DNA from 3 places in the Bacillus sp. Marseille-P3661 genome. Region 1 is predicted to be linked to each of the others. Evidence: riboswitches for the same ligand, from Rfam matches in the RefSeq annotation. Region 1 holds a riboswitch; each other region holds the start of a gene.
What was found. A riboswitch is a leader RNA that binds a small molecule or an ion and turns the genes downstream of it on or off. The one in region 1 is predicted to bind cyclic di-GMP.

Region 1 (6,262 bases):
CTCATTCTGAGCAGGTAGCCAGTAGGTTTCTTCGATCGTAAGTAATAATGAGCGTGGTTCCATGATCGTTACCGTAAAACATGGTGGATGATATTTATGTTTTTGAAATAGGGTATAATATGTCCTTTGTTCCTGAAGAAAATTTAATTCATAATCTATACTATTTTTTTTAAATAAAGTGATAAAGTCTTCAGTATTATCATCATATGATACGAAGGTAACATATATAGGATATCTGTTTTGAAATAATAAGAAATCTTGTAAAAACCTACGGTTCCTATCTACATAATTGTCTTCTTCAGAGCACTCATTTATAAAATATATGGATTGTGTATTCCCTTCGATTTTTATATAATGACCGATATTATCTAAAAATGTATCAGTAAGTTTTTCTTCCTGAATCCATATTTCTGCCATCTGTTCTCCAATCAATATTTTAAAGTTTTAAGAAATATATTTATTGATGTGATGCTGAAATTTCCTGGATTTTACGTTCTACAAGTGGATAAAAATTATTTTTAGCGCTAGTCGTTGTATTTCCTCCAAAAAAGTTTGTGCCTGGACAGGTTTTGACATTATATTCAGGCCCTTTATCTAACACTCTTTCCCCCGTTTTCAAACTCCACCAATGATGGTAAGTGATGCTATCAATAGAAGGAGTTAACCCAAATTTCATGCTTAACAAAGCAGTGATATAAACGATCGTTTCTTTTTGTTCTGCTGTCATGACATCATGTCCCCTATCAAAGTTTCCAACATTTTCAATGGTTAATCCTACTGAATTGGCCTTCCATCCTATTGATCCTTCAGGAGTTACATTAAACGGTCGAGATACGGCTATTTTACCATCTGGAAAAGTTGTGATATTTTGCGCAATTGTCTTCCACCCCTTTTCTCTAATATGATAGTTCTCCATTCCCTTCAGCATAGAAAAATGATTATAACCGTTAAAATGTTTATATGATGGTGCCCATGTATGATGATGTTGGATTAGTGTTATTTTACGACTAAATTTATGATGTTGTAGCCAATTCTTAAATTCATCCCTCGTCATCAGAATATGCTTTCCTTGCATCGTCATTTTTTTAGGATTAATCTTTATTATTTGCCCGAGATGTAATTCATCAGAGGACAATCCATTTGTTGTTTTTATGATCTCGACTGTAGAATTATGTGCCCTAGCAATCGTCTGTAGTGTATCTCCAGCAACCACCTCGTACAACACCGGAACCCACAATCTCTGACCAACAAATAATACGTTCTCTTGTAAACCATTTGTTGCTTTTATTTCTTCTACGGAGGTTTCATACTTCATTGCGATTTCCTCTAAAGAATCTCCCGATTGCACTACGTAAATATTAGTTGGTTTAATTTGTACCGCGTATGCAGGAAATTCATTAATCAACACAACGAAAATAATACAAAGTAAAAGTACTGAATTTTTCTTCAATTTTTTAGCCCTTTCATATTTTGAATTTGATCACTAATTTCTTCATAAACGACAGTAATAGTTTGGAAAAGATAGTAATGAATTTATTCTTATTTTTGATTGGTAATTACTTGGAAACCCTAACTAATGAATAAATCGAAACAACAATTTACTTAGTTCTATACTTATTGAAAACAAACTCTTCCATTTATTTGGATAAAGATTTCCTGCAATAGCAATAATTTCAGATTGCTGAAGATGAAAAAAGTTAGTATATTTAATCTCGCAAACATGTTGAAAAGCATGGACGCAAAGCTATAGGGACTAAGGTGTAAAGCACTATGTCAGCCAGTTGCCACTTTTATTATATAAAAGTGGAGATTCAAAAATAAAAGAATCTCATTTGAAGGGAAGAGGAATATGCAACCAATCATGTCAAGAACAGAAAAATTCTCAAAACCAACAAAAAAGAGCAGCCTAAAGAAAAAGGTTGTAACTATTGTAGTGGCAGGTACGATTACCTTAGGAGCAGGTGTTACATTTGGTGCTTCACCATTATTGGATAATGTAAAATCATTTATAGCTGATACATTAGGTTTAGAAAAAAATGAACTTTCAACTAGTGCGAATACTACGCATGCTTCTGAAGTTACAGATTTTGATACATTTTTAATTGCTCTAAAAAATAGAATTACTTCTGAGCTTGGTAATCATAATGAAACTAAAAAAACAGAAGTAGATACAGCTATCACTCAATATAATGCTACATTACAATCTGAAGCTGATGCTCAGGCAACAACTGATATCACTGCAGGAAAAGCACAACTAGACACATTAGCTGCAACAGAAATTCAAGAAGCTAAGGACGCACTTGACTCTAAGTATCTAGAAATTTTCCCATCTACTACTCAACAATAATCTTAACGATATTGGGATAGATATGCTTTTACTTGGGTAAAAACCCAATTAATATAAAACAATAAGGCGCTATGGATGTCCTGACACCATAGTGCCTTATTTTGTGCTATAAAAAGTTTTCATAACAACTCTAAATGTCTCTATTTTTTCAAATTGATTTCCAATTTCTATTAATATCCCCTTCTAGCTGTGGCAATACTATGTGGGAACTGACACAGACATTATAATCGTTTACGGACGTTTTAGGGGGACGAAACTTTGGATCAAACATGGGTTTCATTAATTCCATTTTTAATTGTGATAATAATGGCAATTTGGTTAAAAGACATCTTACCTGGTCTTGTAGTTGGACTTCTTGTTGGATCTATTATTGTTACAGCGAACATAATAACTGGTACACAACAGTCGATTTCTTACATAGTAACAACCTTATCCGATGAAACGAATATTAAAATAGTAAGTTTTCTTTATGTATTCGGCGGTTTAGTAGGGATGATGAATATCGCTGGAGGTATTAAAGGATTTTCAGAATGGATTGGCACGAAAATTAAGTCTGAGCGCGGGATCCTTGGACTTATTTGGTTTACATTACCTTTTACGTTCATGATGCCAATGTTTAGGATTATGATGATAGGACCGATTGTTAAAACACTAATAAAAAAAATGAACCTATCTAAGGAAAAAGTCGGGATGACCATGGACATCTCAACAGAATCAGTGATAGTACTATTACCTGTAGCTACAGCGTTTGTTGGGTTTATGGTTTCTTTAGTCGAAGGTGGAATTCGGGGACTAAATTTAGATATGTCACCGTATGAAGTATTTTTACTAAGCATCTTGTTTAACTTTTATGCGATTGTCATGTTAATCATCGGGATTGTACAGACGCTTTGGCCTTCTAAGAAGAAATCTAATCAGAGCAGAAAAAAAGCAGACCATAATGAAGATGAAGAACATGAATTTCACCGTGCTGGAATCAAAAAAGAATTGTCAATGGTAAAAGCACAGCCTTGGAATTTGATTATTCCTGTATTTTTGCTCCTAGGTCTATCCTTGTATTTATTATGGCAGGATGGCAAAGAAAAAGGAGCACAAACAGTACTTGAAGCCTTTTCGATGGCTGATGCTACATTTGTTATGCTATTAGCTGTCTTTATTACGCTAATCTTCACGTTTATTTTTTATATCTTACGCAAACAGCCATTAAACGAAATTATGTACCATTTTTACGATGGTGGTAATCAGATGATGCAAGCCATATCGCTACTGATACTAATCTGGTCACTAACACTTGCTGCAGAGGATCTTGGTTTTTCAAACTTTGTCAGCTCTTCATTAGGATCGTTTTTACCTGCTTTCATGACCCCTGCAACGATTTTTATTATCGGATCCGTTGTCGGTTATTTTATTGGATCCTCTTGGGGAACATGGGGGTTGTTTATGCCATTAGGTATTGCATTAGCAGTTTCTACCGGTGCCTCTATCCCACTAACAGTGGGAGCTGTGTTTGCAAGTGGCGCATTTGGAGCATTAACCTCACCTTTAGGTGATACAACAATTACTACCGCATCTATATTAGATATGGAGCTGGTGGAATATGCTCGTTATAAACTTAAACTATCAACAGTTGGTGCAGCTATTGCGACTGTTTTATATATTTTCACCGCATTACTTTTTGCATAAGGCACTTAACAATTTTATCTACTAATATGTAGATGAACACAAATTTCTCCAATTAGCCTATAATTTATATTTAGAACAAAATCAAAGCACGAATCTCTAGGCTTTACAATTAAAGTTAAGTTGAATCAAATATCCTGATGGCTACAAATTCCCCCGCTGGTTTTGTGCATAGACTTAGGCATATGCTGATGCAAATCGTAAGGCTAAATCATAGGTTAAAAGGTAATCACCTAGTACTATGAAATTACTGGAGGTAACCTATGACAAAAACCCTTATTATTCCAAACGTATATCAACCAGCATTGAATTTCATTCAAACTGAAATAGCGATAAAAAAAGTAAAAGATCATTTTGAAAGTAATTTATCGAAAGAGTTAAATTTAATACGAGTATCTGGTCCTCTTCTTTTAAAGTCTGGAAATGGAATCAATGACAATCTTAATGGTCAAGAACGGGTCGTTTCGTTTGATGCGTTAGATATCAATAATGCATCCATAGAGGTTGTTCAATCTCTTGCAAAGTGGAAAAGGATAGCACTTGCAAAATATGGGTTTCATGTTGGTGAAGGATTATATACAGATATGAATGCTATTAGAAGAGACGAGGTCTTAGACAACTTCCATTCTATGTATGTCGATCAGTGGGATTGGGAAAAAGTCATTGCCTATAAACAACGTAATCTGAATACCTTAAAATCGGAAGTCCTAAAAATTTATAAGGCACTAACGGCTACTGAGAGGTACATCAATAAATTATATCCTCATCTTGAACCAATTCTACCCAAGGAGATTAGCTTTATTACCACTCAAGAGCTCGAGGACACCTACCCAAATTTATCTCCGAAACAACGTGAAGATAAAGTCGCTAAAGAGTTTGGTGCTGTCTTTATTATGAAAATTGGAGGAAATTTACGATCTGGTCAAAAACATGATGGACGTTCTCCTGATTATGATGATTGGTCACTAAATGGAGACCTTATTTTTTGGTACCCAGTATTAGAGAAAGCTATTGAGATCTCTTCAATGGGAATTAGAGTAGATGAAAAAGCGCTTTTAAAACAATTAAAGCTGACAAGAAATGAAAATCGAATAGACCTTGATTATCACCAATATATCCTAAACAAAAAACTACCTTACACAATTGGCGGAGGCATTGGTCAGTCCCGCTTATGTATGTTTTACCTTAGAAAGGCACATATTGGGGAGGTCCAAGTTTCTGTGTGGAATGATAAAGTGATTGAAGAATGCAAGCAAGGTAATATTCCGCTTTTGTAGAGCTCCTTAAATCCATTTTCAAATTCAAAAAAATAATAACGCAGGGATTTCCCTGCGTTACAATTAAATCAATCTTCACTTAAACTCTTCATCCAAAATAACTCACCTAGCATTTCTAAAATTCTTTCAGCATAGAGCAAATTTGAATGGAACTAGATAAGCGTAACTTGTAACTGTAATATCTCTTACGAATAAATCGCAATGATAATTGTTCCTATCATAACAGTTAATGAAGTAACCCAAATTTGAGCTGTAATAGACTCTAACGCCTTTTTGAAAATCAATGAGCTTAAGAAAACAGTTAACAATGGCTCAATTGCTACAATTACACTCACATACGAAACTTGTGTATATGCAACACCTAGAAAGAAAAATAGTGCTCCTAAGCTAGTAAGCAAGCCCGCTACAAGATAATTACGATTAATATTCTTTGAAAAAATTACCTTCATTTGTGAGGATAGTTGCCCATTTTTATACTCATATACACTTATAAAAATCAGCGAAGTTATTGCTCCTACCCACGCACCAAAGAACGCATTATCTAAGATGAGAAGTCCCTGTTTTCTTACCCCTTGACCAATTCCGAAAGATAAAGCAGATAAAACTAAAAATAAAAAACCAAGTCGTGTTTGCTTTGAATCAAGTTGTGAAACAGATGATTCACTTAATCTAAAATCCTTATAACCTTGATAATAAATGCCACCAATAACTAACATAATCCCTATCAAAGCAAAAAGACCTAATGTTTCCCCTAAGACAATTACTCCGAACAATATGCTGAAAATAGGCGATCCATTTTTAATAATGGATGCCCGCGACGGACCAACTTGTTTGATACCTTTAAAAGATAGGAATCTACCAAAACCAGTTGTTAATAGTCCTGCCATAACAAAGACAAATAGAGCGGTCCAAGAAAATGTAAAGGAAAAACCATTGAAAAGAAGACTAATTAAAAATA
Region 2 (6,262 bases), on a different contig from region 1:
ATTTGTGTAATTTAAATAAGTGGAGTTGGGACATAAAGAGATACGATGCTCAATCGCACGCTTTGTTGGACCTGCTAATTGTCCTGTTTGAGTATTTAAAATTGTTCCAACTTTCAAATCAAATTCATAACCATATTTTAAATCTGTTTCATAGTCTTTTGCTCCGGGACCGGTTAAGGCGATTGCACCAAAGTTTCCAGTTGCAGAATCACTAACTTTTAGCGTTTGTAGTGACCCAAAAGACAAATCTGAGCTTGGTTGCACACCTAATGGTATAGCTCCTTTGCCAGCTGATAGCGGTTGGAGTTCAACACGCGCATTTGCCTGCACTATTGGCTCGTTAATTCCTAATGCTTTGGCAAAGTAGAATGTTGCTTTTTTACTGACTATAACCTCTAGCATGGTATAGCTTTGATTTGTCGTCATTGTAAAATTTGTCAAATCTCCACCGTTTAAGTGGATTGCATTTTGAACCTCTTGTTCTGCTTGTGAATAATAATTTGGAAGCTCTTGTGCACCTGCTAATGCAGCAGCATCTGCTATTTTCTGGAGTCTATTTTTTTCAAGATAAATGGAGCCCATATCCATCACTAACGCAAGGAAACCAACAAATATGGACATCATGAGTGCGACCAAGACAATGACAGCACCTTCTTGTTGTTTTAAGAAAGGTTTCATTTTCATTCCACCCTCATGACAGTTTTTGTGCTAACCAATAAAGGGTTTGGCAGAAATTCTTTGAATAATGGAATCGAGAAAGTTATTGGATATGTCATATTTATCGTGACATAGGATCCACTCTTTCGGTTACTTGCCGAAGGTGTTGCAGAAATAGTAATATCATTAGCCTCAAGCGATGGTGCGGACTCTTTTGCTCGTTGTACAACTTCGGTATCTAGTGCACCTAAGCTAGCGATTCGACCTGCTTCCCGACCTGCATGCTCTAGCGTTAGATATGCATGAAAAATACGTCCGAAATCAACAATACCGAAAACTAAAAACAATAAAATAATTAAACTTAAAGCCAATTCAACGGTAGCTTGTCCTTTTTGTGATTTAATCAAAGTAGACTCACTCCCGTATAGCCTACTGTTCCTAAAACAATCGCAACTCCATATGGAAAAGCGTGATGCAATTCATTTTTACTTAGGCCATTTAATGTTCTTAATTGTGCTGAAAAGAAAATTCGTTTTAAAGAGGATAACAATTCTCGCTGTTTAAGTAAGATTATTAATGCTATAATACCGCCAATTATGGCTATATAGATAAAGGATCCAATCACAAATGCTGTACCTTTTAAAGCTCCAATTGCCATTAAAAGTTTTACATCGCCAGCAGCCATACCCCCTAACGCATAAGGAATAATTAATAATGCAAATCCAGTTAATAATCCTAATGAACTGAATACAAACCCATCCCAACCTGCTGTTAGGGTGTGTAACACAATTCCTAGCAGCATTGCTGGAAAAGTGACGATATTTAATATTTTTCGTTTCTTAATATCCGTAAAAAAAGATATAAGTAATGCTATAAGTAAGATGACGTATGTCATTCTTAAACACCTCGCAAGTAAATCTTCAATTTAAAGAAAACCCCAACTTTGACAATTCATTGGAATGAAAAAGTAGGGGTTTTCTAAAGGATTTGTTTTTAAGAACCAGACGGTGTAGTTGTACCTGTAATTTTGCTAGTAATTTCACCAAACTTTTTACTGATTTCTCCACCCATTGTTGTCATTGCTATAACAGCTGCTAAAGCGATTAATCCTAGAATTAATCCGTACTCTGTCATACCTTGTCCTTCTTCTTCTTTAAAAAACTTTTTTATTGAATTTATCATTTGTGAGTTCATCCTTTTCGATTTTTTTGCATAAAAAAATACTATTCGCCGAAGAATAGTAGGTAGTCCTCACTATTTTCGGTAACTGGCTGGCATATCGTTTTTTAGTGTTGACGATTTAGCCCCTTTAGTTTTGCGTCCCGCAATTTCCCACGGTTTGCCTTTATCTCTTTTTTATATGAATAATTCTTTAATGAATGTAAGTTGTTGTTTATGATCCAGACGTTGTAGTTGCACCTGTTATTTTGCTCGTAATTTCCTCGAACTTTTTACTAATTTCTCCACCCATTGTTGTCATTGCTATAACAGCTGCTAATGCGATTAATCCTAGAATTAATCCGTACTCCGTCATACCTTGACCTTCTTCTTCTTTAAAAAACTTTTTAATTTGGTTCATCATTATATGTGACCACCCTTCAGAATATTGAGATATTTTTTGTATAAAAAAATACTATCCCCCGAAGAATAGTAGTATCTAGCGATCACTATTTTCGGCAACTGGCTGGCATATCGTTTTTAGTGTGACGATTTAGCCCCTTTAGTTTTGCGTCCCGTGATTTCCCACGGTTTGCCCTTATCACGTTGTATTACAAACAACCGATTGCTTGTTGTCGCTGTTGTTTGTAAATGAATAATAGCATCTCTAAACTAAAAGCGACAATGACAAAATTATTCATTTTATAGTTAATTATGGTATAAAATATTTAAGATTTCTTATAAAATCTTTACTTCTACATAAATAATGTCTATTAATCCAACATTTATACTTTTAGTTAATCATTATGCTTATAAAGCAAAGGTCGTGTTTTAGTGAGGTTAATTGAAACAAAAAGAGTGCATGAAATTCCTATAAAAATCATTAAATACACTAGCTTTTTTAAACGATTTAGAGGATTAATGTTTCGGCTTAAACCGATTGTTAATGAAGGAATTCTAATAGAGCCATGTAATTCGATTCACATGTTTTTTATGTTTTTTCCTATTGATGTCGTTTTTTTGAACAAGAACAATCAAATTGTTTATGCAAAAGAAAATGTTAAGCCTTGGACCGTTATCTTTCCGATAAAAAACGCTAAATCAGTATTAGAATTACCTGTAGGTTCGATATCGAGGTATCATATCAAGGCTGGTAGTTCGATAAATATATGAAAATACATTGTTGGTGAATCCTCTTCATCAACCTGATGAAGAGGATTCACTTGGTATTTTTTACGCGGTTTCCTCTTCATTGGCTTGATGAAGAGGATTCACTTGCTATTTTTAATGCGGTTTTCTCTTCATCGGCTTGATGAAGAGGTTTCACTTGGTATTTTTAATACAGATTCCTCTTCATCGGCTTGATGAAGAGGATTCACTTGGTATTTTTTACGCGGATTCCTCTTCATCGACCTGATGAAGAGGATTCACTTGGTATTTTTAATACAGTTTCCTCTTCATCGGCTTGATGAAGAGGAATCACTTGGTATTTTTTACGCGGTTTCCTCTTCATCGGCCTGATGAAGAGGAATCACTTGGTATTTTTAATACAGTTTCCTCTTCATCGGCTTGATGAAGAGGAATCACTTGGTATTTTTTACGAAGTATCCTCTTCATCGACCTGATGAAGAGGAATCACTTGGTATTTTTTACGCGGTTTCCTCTTCATCGGCCTGATGAAAAGGAATCACTTGGTATTTTTTACGCGGTTTCCTCTTCATCGGCTTGATGAAGAGGATTCACTTGCTATTTTTAATGCGGTTTTCTCTTCATCGGCTTGATGAAGAGGTTTCACTTGGTATTTTTAATACAGTTTCCTCTTCATTGGCCTGATGAAAAGGAATCACTTGGTATTTTTTACGCGGATTCCTCTTCATCGGCCTTATGAAATTGTCATTCTCATCCATGTATTTAACAATAAAAAAAACTATACGCTGATAGACAGCTTTTGCTGTCTATCAGCGTATAGTTTGACCGTTTGCTTACAAAACCTTTTTATTTAACTCCCATACTATAAAAGTCAATTAAATCCTCAACATTTGGAGCGAATCGAGTTTGGAATCGTTTAGTAGTGACATCAAATCCATCGCTATAATGATGTTTTTGTTTCTCTAAAGGCAATTCAATAAACTGATTTTTTTCTGGATCTCGAATCACACCAATCGGATCTTCACCACGTTCAACTTTTGCAATTTCTTCTTTTATCATTTGACGATACATAATAATGCCTTTATCTGTTGTTCCAAGACGCTCATCAGTGCGGTCTGCTATTGCCCCCTGCGTAATCCAACACATAATATCTTGACCGTCAATATAATCAACTATATACTCACCATTTTCATTTTTATATGGAACCTCATAAAATGGAATTTCTTTTAAAGACTCAGGAATCTCAACAGATGGATGCTGAGCATATGCTTGATACCAAACATGCCATGTTGTTTCATCATCTACGGGCACACGCATTTGAAACGCATAGCTGCCTTCACCGGCTGTTCCTCCAACAGCTAAAATGTATGGGAATACAATTGGATGCCCTACTTTCCAATCATCACTTTCCTCAGACTGTCCTTCAAATAAGCGGCGTTTTATAATACCATACTCAAATCGATCAAATGCTATTTTTTTATGATGGCGCACAAATGCATTTTCATCCACTTCTCCCTTTTGTTCTTTTACAAACTGAGCATAATGGCCGTGTAGCCATTCGGTATGGGCTGGGTCTAATGAATTTTCCATGACTTGAAGGAAATTTACCGGTAAGGTTGCATGGCCAATGCTACGGATAGCGTTTTCTACTGCAAAACCATCTATACGTGGTAGAAGTGGAGCCGGTTTAGGTCCTAAATAGGCAAAGAACAACCCTCCCATCTCTTGCACTTCATACGCTTTTATTTTAATCCGATCCTTAAATGTACTTGTTTCAGGTTCGTTTGGTTGATCAGTACAGTTGCCCTTACTGTTAAAACACCAGCCATGATACTGGCAGCGAAGTCCTTCTTCAGCAGGCATACCGTAAGCCATAGAAACACCCCGATGCGGACAACGTTCCTGAATTAATCCAATATTACCTGAACGATCTTTATAGAGTACTAAATCCTCTCCCAATAAGCGTACTTTTTTTGTAAATTTGTCTTTTAATTCAGAAACTGCTGCTATTGGAAACCAATAACGTCGGAGTAAATTACCCATTGGCGTTCCTGGACCTACCTGTGTAACTGTTTTGTTTTGCTCAGCACTCATCATAATAAATTCCTCCCTTTTAACAATTAAAACTTTGCCCCATTATTTTGTTTCGTATTACGAAACATGTTTTGTATTATGAAATTTATAAAAATAATATATCATGTTTTCCATATTTTTTCAATTAAAAAAACTAAAATTTCTGAATTTTATATTCACACTTCTTTATATTGAAATGAAATGGACATGAAAAATAATCAACTGTTTAGGTTGTTATTTAGGAACATAAAAAGAAACCACAGCTGCTATAAAACTGTGGTAACATGAACAACCTTTCTTTTTCCTCATCTTAATTCTCTACTCTGTTGTCTGAAAAATCGCAGATTTTATTTTAACTTCATTTTGCAAGAAGTCTTTTATTAAATAAACAGTATTACTGTTTAATGGAATACCAGACTTTAATCTTTCTACAAATAACTCATTTTCAATCTCTCCAGGTAAATAAATACGCTGTACATCTTTAGCCTTAGGAGATGTTTTAAAAGTGCTTATCATGAAGTCTACTCTTGTTTTGAATTCATCCACTGGTGTAAATTTGGATATGTCAAGGGCTCCGAAGAGATGTCCGCAACCCCATGCAGTCTGAACATTACTTTGAACATTATTTGTTTCATTTAATAAATTTTCCCCTTGTTCAAAAGATAATAAAGCACCCGTTAATACAGCCGATAGTACTTCATTTACAACAGCTATTCCATATCCCTTATGTCCTCCAAATGGTAATACAGATCCTCCTAATGCCTCCCAGGCGTTAGTTGTCACATCACCATCTTTATCTAAGGCCCAATTTTCTGGAATAGGTTGATCATTTCTAGCCATCATTCTGATTCTACCTCTTGCGGAAACACTACAAGCAATGTCTAATATTATCGGTGATTCGTCTCCTGCTGGAATAGCATACGAAAATGGATTATTACTAATTAGAGACTTACGACCACCCCAAGGTGCCATAACATCTCGACCATTAGTCACACTGAAACCGATCATATTATGTTCAATTGCTTTTTTAGAATAATAGTATGCAGGTCCAAAATGACTACTATTACGGACTCCTACTAAGCCAATACCAAATTGTTTGGCTCTTTCAATCGCTAATTCCATAGCATAATTAGCACCTAAAACACCCAGTGTATTATCACCATCAATAACACTAAATATCCCATTATCCACAATATGATTAAAATTGGGTTGAGCATTTAATTGT
Region 3 (6,262 bases), 1.5 Mb from region 1:
CATACTGGAAAGCGAGAGTTGATTTTAGAGTTATTTAACAGCACAAAAAACTATTTAACTGCAAAAGATGTCTTTAATTATCTAGTCGAATCATACCCTGGCGTTAGTTATGACACAGTTTATAGAAATTTATATATTTTAAATGATATTGGTATATTAGAATCTACAGAATTAAACGGCGAAAAGCAGTTTCGGTTTCGATGTGATACAGAAAATCATCATCACCATTTTATTTGTTCAAAATGCGGTACAATAAAGTCTATTCATACATGCCCCATGAACGACATTACTAAAGAGCTAAACGGCTATCAAATTGATAATCATAAGTTTGAAATTTATGGACGATGCCCGGACTGCATTAATTAAGAAAAGTGCAAGCGCATTGGTCAGCCCCTAAGGGCTAGGCGCTGCGGCAGTACAAGTACGTACAAAATTATTTTAATAAAAATAAAGAGCGCAAAACATATTTAACAGGTTTACTTCAGAGGTGCAAACATTGAAAACACATAGGAAAGCGCACTTGAATTCACTTTATAATTCACAGTGCGTTTTTTATTGATTTATAAACATTTTGGCGAATTTTAATAACTTATCGTCTCCTAACTCACATAGTAAATCACAGGGTATGAAATAATTATTGGAGGGTGCTTGATTTTGCGATTTAGTATGTAGATTATAATTCAGTAACCAGAGTTATTAATAATAAGCGGAGATTTTTCGGTTAAACAGCAGGATAGAGCTTGGTTTGGGCTATATAAGCGGAGATTTTCCGATTAAGCAAAGCAAAGGTACCCATTTTTACGTTTTTCGAGTAAATAGGCGGAATCTTTCCGTCTATTCAAGCTATTTTCAGTACTATTTCCTAATTAAGCGAAATTTCTCCGCTTATATATCAAACTCGCTTTGGCATCTAATGAAATTGGACAACTTACGGGTGGTTTCGGGGAAAAATGAAAAGTAAAAAGGGCTTAGAGATATTGCATCTCTAATCCTTTTTACTGTGAAGTTTATGTGATTTGCTATTTGATTCGGTCTGCGATTTACCGTTTTGCACCTCACAAGTAAACCCGTTAAAAACATATTGCACTCTTTATTGTATATTTACATCGAAAGTATCTTCTTAATTGTTTATGACACTAAGGCCATAAGCGAGCCACCTAATGCCCCTACAACCACAATGATCCAAGGCGGTAATTTCCAAAACACAAGCATACTAAATAATATAGCAGCAAAGGCAAAATCAATAGGTGCTAAAATTGAACTGGTCCAAATCGGTTGGTAAAAGGCAGAGATTAATATTCCAACCACTGCAGCATTTACGCCCATTAAAGCTCCTTTTATTTTAGGATTACTGCGTAAAGAATCCCAAAAAGGCAATGTTCCTAAAACGAGTAAGAATGCTGGTAAAAAAATAGCCACTGTTGCAATTAATCCACCCTGCCAGCCATTCATAACTGCACCTAAATAGGCAGCAAACGTAAATAAAGGACCTGGAACAGCCTGCGCGGCACCATAACCCGCTAAAAATGCTTCTTCGCTTAGCCAACCTGTTGGTACAAATTCACGTTCAAGCAATGGTAATACAACATGCCCCCCGCCAAACACTAGCGAACCTGAGCGATAAAAGCTATCAAACATGGCGATCCAGCTTAAAGATGTCATTTCCCTTAAAATAGGCAATAGAAATAATAAACCAAAAAATAAGATTAAACATCCCACCGCGAAACGGCGCGATATTGGAAAGTTTATTCTTGAGCCATCATTCTCTTCGTGTTGTTTATATAATAAATAACCGATAAAAGCAGAAATCAATATTACCCCGACCTGTGTGAACGCTGTTTGCCATAAGAGTGTTGTTACTAATGCGAATAAAGCTAATGCCTTTCTTTTTAAATCAGGCGTAAGTTTTTGCGCCATTCCAAGTATCGCATGTGCCACTACTGCTACAGCAACTATTTTTAAACCATGTATCCAGCCAGCATCGCTCACATCAAAACCTTGAAGAATAAGAGCAAATACAATCAACGCAATGACCGACGGAAGTGTAAAACCAAGAAAAGATACCAGCCCGCCTAAGACTCCAGCTCGCATAACCCCAATCCCAATTCCAACTTGACTACTAGCAGGTCCAGGAAGAAACTGACATAAAGCAACTAAATCTGCATAGCTTTTTTCATCCATCCACTTTCTTCTTCTAATATATTCCTCATGGAAATAGCCAAGATGTGCAATTGGCCCTCCAAACGAGGTTAAGCCAAGCCTAGTAGAAACTAAAAGGATCTCTAATAAAGAATTAATTCCTTGTTTCTTACCATTATTATTCATGATTCATCCACCTTCTTATCTATTCTTTTATTTCTTTAAATAATTCATAAGCTTTCTTCCTTGCTTCGATTAGAACAGCCTTCCCCTTTTCAGTGGTCGTATAATACTTTCTTATTTTCCCTTCAACATTTCTTTCTTCTTTTAATAAAAGACCATCTGATTCCATAGAATGAAGAATAGGGTAAAGAGTTCCAGAGCTTATATTATATCCATGTTCCTTTAGTTCCTCGACCATCCAAACACCAAAAATCGGATGTTCACTTGCATGGTGTAATATATGGATATGAATAAATCCCAGAAAAAGCTTACGTAATACTTTATCTTCCAAGTCATCACCTTCATACAATTTGATATCGGAACTCAATATCGGAATGCGATATTGAATATAACATATAAAATTATGTTTTCCAAGAGTTATATAATAAATTTACATAATCTTTACACTGTATTAAACAAAAAAAGTTGATAGCCCATAAAGGACTTACCAACTTTTCCATCAGTTCCTTACTTATTTGTGTTCTTTTATATATTTAAAAATTGTAGACGGGGCGACATCAAATTGTTGTGCGATCTCTTGCAGCGTGTGCCCTTTTTCTTGATAAAGCCTTCGCCAGGTTGGAATCATTACTTTTATCCGATCTGTCTTTGTTTGTTTACGACGTAATTTCACTTTTTCACTGATATTTTTATAGACCGTATTGGAACTGACATGATATTTCTTAGCAATGCTTTCAAACGAAAGACCTGATTCATATTGTTCTATCCATATTTTTTGAAGGTGTTCATAAGTATTTCGCTGATTTTGGTCAGCTATATTTAATTCAGGATTGATTGTCTTCAGTATTATTTTCGGATGTAGATTGTATATCTCAGCAATACTATTTAGAGAATGTCCTTTTTTATACAAGGAAATCCATGTCCATTTTAAATCATTGATAATTGGGTTTAATTCTTTGTTAATATTCGTTCTGACTGTTGACTCGCTGACTCCATATTTTCTAGCAATTTCAGCAAAGCTTCTTCCTTCCAAACGGTATTCATTCATCCATCCATCTACAATACCTTTAAATGGGGATTTACTGCTCTTACTGACCTTATCCTTAATATACTTAGATATTGTCTCAACTTGTACATTGTATTGCTCTGCAATTTCTGAGAAGTTCAGCCCCTCATCATTATATAAACGAATCCACTCTTCCTCTAAATGTTGATATTGTTTCTTTCTTCCTCTTGTCATTTTACCGTCCACCGTCACTTTTTAGGTATATTACCTACGTTATAACAGTGTGACCTTCCCTCCTTACTTTTCAAAGGGTCCGATAAAAATGCGCAAGTACCTAAATCCTGCCCTTTACCTTGACAAGTTTATGCAAAAGCGAAGCCCAATAAACTAGAAAAACACGTAATTTGGCCAAAATGGCAAATTACGATGTCTTTTCTTATACTTTAATCCTTAAAAAAAATATACTTTCTTAAAGTACAAAAAATAGATACCCAAAAAAAGGTATCTATTTATACCAGTTTTTTCGGCAACCCGGCTACCATAGTAATTTTTTTTACGTTAGACCCGTGGCTTTGCGTCCTTACCTTTCGGAAAGTTTGCTATTATCGTGAAACCCTATTTATTTTAAGTATTTCATTGTGTTAGACTTAATAAATTATATACAAAGTCTAACACAATACAATAAAAATCAGACTGTTAATTTATACAAATACCTTTTCTCCTAGTATTTCAGGAAGTTGAATAATCTCAAAAATTTCAAAGATATCTTCACTAACATTTGAAATTGTAATTTCTGATTGATTTTCTCTTAAAGTCTTTACGAGATCAATTAATAAACCTATACCGGTAGAATCAATTAGAGGTACTTTTTCAAGACTCACATCTACCGCTTTTACCTTTAGCAGCATCGGTATTAATTCTTCTTTAATAATTTCCGTTCCCTCTATATCTAATTCTCCATCTAAATAAACCTGTAGGTAGTTATCTTTTTCTAATGTCATAAATTTAAGCATAGATCCATCCCCAGTCCTTAATATTCATTCACAATAATTTGTTCATGTTGATTTAAGCTTGCAATGATGTTCGTTTTGTCGTTAGTAAGTACATACCTTACGTTACCTATTAAGAGCACTGTACCTTCTAACGCTTTAGTGATGTGAATTCTTTGATCATGCGGTACAGAAACAACTGTCTTAGTACCGCTCATCGAACCTGTTTCATAAAGGGTTACCCCATGTCGTCCATAGACAACCCCACCACGTACTGCACCAGTTACTCTTAATTGACCACCTGCATGTACTCTTGTATTTATACAGCCTTTTCCAATAATACTAATATCTCCGCTACAGTATAGACTGCTATTAATCGCATCAGTTATTGTAATATAGGCATCTGGCTCTACTGGTATTTTACTAAACTCATGTAATTCTTTCATTTTCTGTGCCAAGTTTATTAACTGATCTAAATTAATAACTTGACTTGAAAGTGTTAGAAATATTTGTTTGTTGGCATTAGCTACCTGTAACCAATTTTCGTCCTCCAAGTACTTTTTGCCATCCTCAATTACCTTTTGATACTTTTTTATATACGATAAAAAATTCTTGAACCTTGTCTCCAATAAAATCGTAATAATAGGTTGCAATCCATTAATTTTAAAATCATTTGATTTAAAAGCTGGTGAATGGATTAATTGATTTATGGAAACAATCATCATTTCTAATTGACCATATATAACACCTAACAAATGTCCTAATTCTGCGATTAGCATATTGTTTTTCCCTGCAGATAATTCAGAGCCAATAACGTTACCTTTTACTACGATCGAGTTTGAAGTCGTTAAGATAGACTTACTCACTGATTTGTGAACAAAAATATCTCCACCGGCTTCAATTTGCATGTTATCTTCTACTTCACCAATAATTTCTATATCTCCAATAAACCGAATATTACCAGAGGCTAAATTCACGTTTTCCCGGTGAACTAGTTTCGGAACAATCATTGCTTTAACTAGCTGTCCTCTTTGTTCAATAATTGGCCGACCAGATTCAGAGGCTATCAGTCTGCCATCTAGTTCAACAACACCTTTTCCAATAACTAATTTAATCGGATAGCACTCTTTTACAGGAAGTACAGCATTTGTAACTGAAATTCCTGGTATCCCCTGACTAGGTGGATGAATAATCGCAAGAACTTTTCCTTTCTCAACAATCGGAATTAATTTCGTCTCTCTAAAATCAACATTACCTGATTTATCCTCAACAAGGCCATTTCTTGGATTTATTTCAACTTTTAATTCATTCCAGCCATTACTCCCCGGCTGAATATTCCGTCCTTTTGCAATTACAAATTTACTTCGTTCCGTTGCTGTAGTTGCCTTTATGATCTCGCTATGATCGATTCCATAATTAATTTGAAGATTATTTAGCTCTTCAATTATATCTTTATATTCTAGTGTATTAATAATTTCTTTTAACTCTTCGACTGTTAGTTCGATATGGTCGGATGGCTCTACGTCTTTTAATTTTCGAGTAACTTCGTAACCAGGCACAACCTCTAGTACAGCTGCTAAACCATTATTTTCAATGGTAACCTTCCACTTCGTTTCCTTCTTTGAAGGCTCATCTAATTGAATTTCCACCTGTTCCTTCTCGGTAATGACAGTAGAAGTCTCTTTGACTAGTTTGTTATTTTTATAAAGTTTTACACCATTGGAAATTCTGACAATAGGAAAATGATCAAGTGAATCTTTTACAAAGAGTTGATTATCTTTGATCCACACTTTTCCTGCCAACTCGGTTTCCTTTATATTCTGATCTGTTTTTGAATGACCTTCTACATGTTCTTTTATTTCTATAGGTTCATCAAATGAAAAAAAGTCCATTTCCTCAAGTAGCATCGGTGTCTTGTTTTCATCATTTTCATGCAAAGTTAATG

Region 2: it holds a riboswitch for cyclic di-GMP, as region 1 does, so the genes downstream of both, C1724_RS20690 (Flp family type IVb pilin) here and C1724_RS09285 (hypothetical protein) in region 1, are expected to answer to the same signal.
Region 3: it holds a riboswitch for cyclic di-GMP, as region 1 does, so the genes downstream of both, C1724_RS02395 (hypothetical protein) here and C1724_RS09285 (hypothetical protein) in region 1, are expected to answer to the same signal.

Annotation. Positions count from the first base shown of each region.
Region 1 covers NZ_LT965953.1:2,003,013-2,009,274, forward strand. The annotation lists gene C1724_RS09275 (hypothetical protein) at 1-417, opposite strand, end outside; gene C1724_RS09280 (LysM peptidoglycan-binding domain-containing protein) at 458-1,450, opposite strand; cyclic di-GMP riboswitch class I at 1,704-1,789, shown strand; gene C1724_RS09285 (hypothetical protein) at 1,850-2,347, shown strand; gene C1724_RS09290 (Na+/H+ antiporter NhaC family protein) at 2,606-4,030, shown strand; gene asnA (aspartate--ammonia ligase) at 4,291-5,304, shown strand; gene C1724_RS09300 (DMT family transporter) at 5,490-6,262, opposite strand, start outside.
Region 2 covers NZ_LT965956.1:355,753-362,014, forward strand. The annotation lists gene C1724_RS20670 (pilus assembly protein TadG-related protein) at 1-678, opposite strand, end outside; gene C1724_RS20675 (TadE/TadG family type IV pilus assembly protein) at 681-1,064, opposite strand; gene C1724_RS20680 (A24 family peptidase) at 1,061-1,552, opposite strand; gene C1724_RS20685 (Flp family type IVb pilin) at 1,651-1,839, opposite strand; cyclic di-GMP riboswitch class I at 1,917-2,011, opposite strand; gene C1724_RS20690 (Flp family type IVb pilin) at 2,051-2,239, opposite strand; cyclic di-GMP riboswitch class I at 2,330-2,422, opposite strand; gene C1724_RS20695 (DUF192 domain-containing protein) at 2,650-2,988, shown strand; gene C1724_RS20700 (aromatic ring-hydroxylating dioxygenase subunit alpha) at 3,811-5,061, opposite strand; gene C1724_RS20705 (Ldh family oxidoreductase) at 5,356-6,262, opposite strand, start outside.
Region 3 covers NZ_LT965953.1:532,148-538,409, reverse strand. The annotation lists gene C1724_RS02410 (Fur family transcriptional regulator) at 1-366, shown strand, start outside; gene C1724_RS02405 (chromate transporter) at 1,129-2,325, opposite strand; gene C1724_RS02400 (PadR family transcriptional regulator) at 2,345-2,653, opposite strand; gene C1724_RS02395 (hypothetical protein) at 2,834-3,562, opposite strand; cyclic di-GMP riboswitch class I at 3,851-3,939, opposite strand; gene C1724_RS02390 (STAS domain-containing protein) at 4,030-4,341, opposite strand; gene C1724_RS02385 (FapA family protein) at 4,359-6,262, opposite strand, start outside.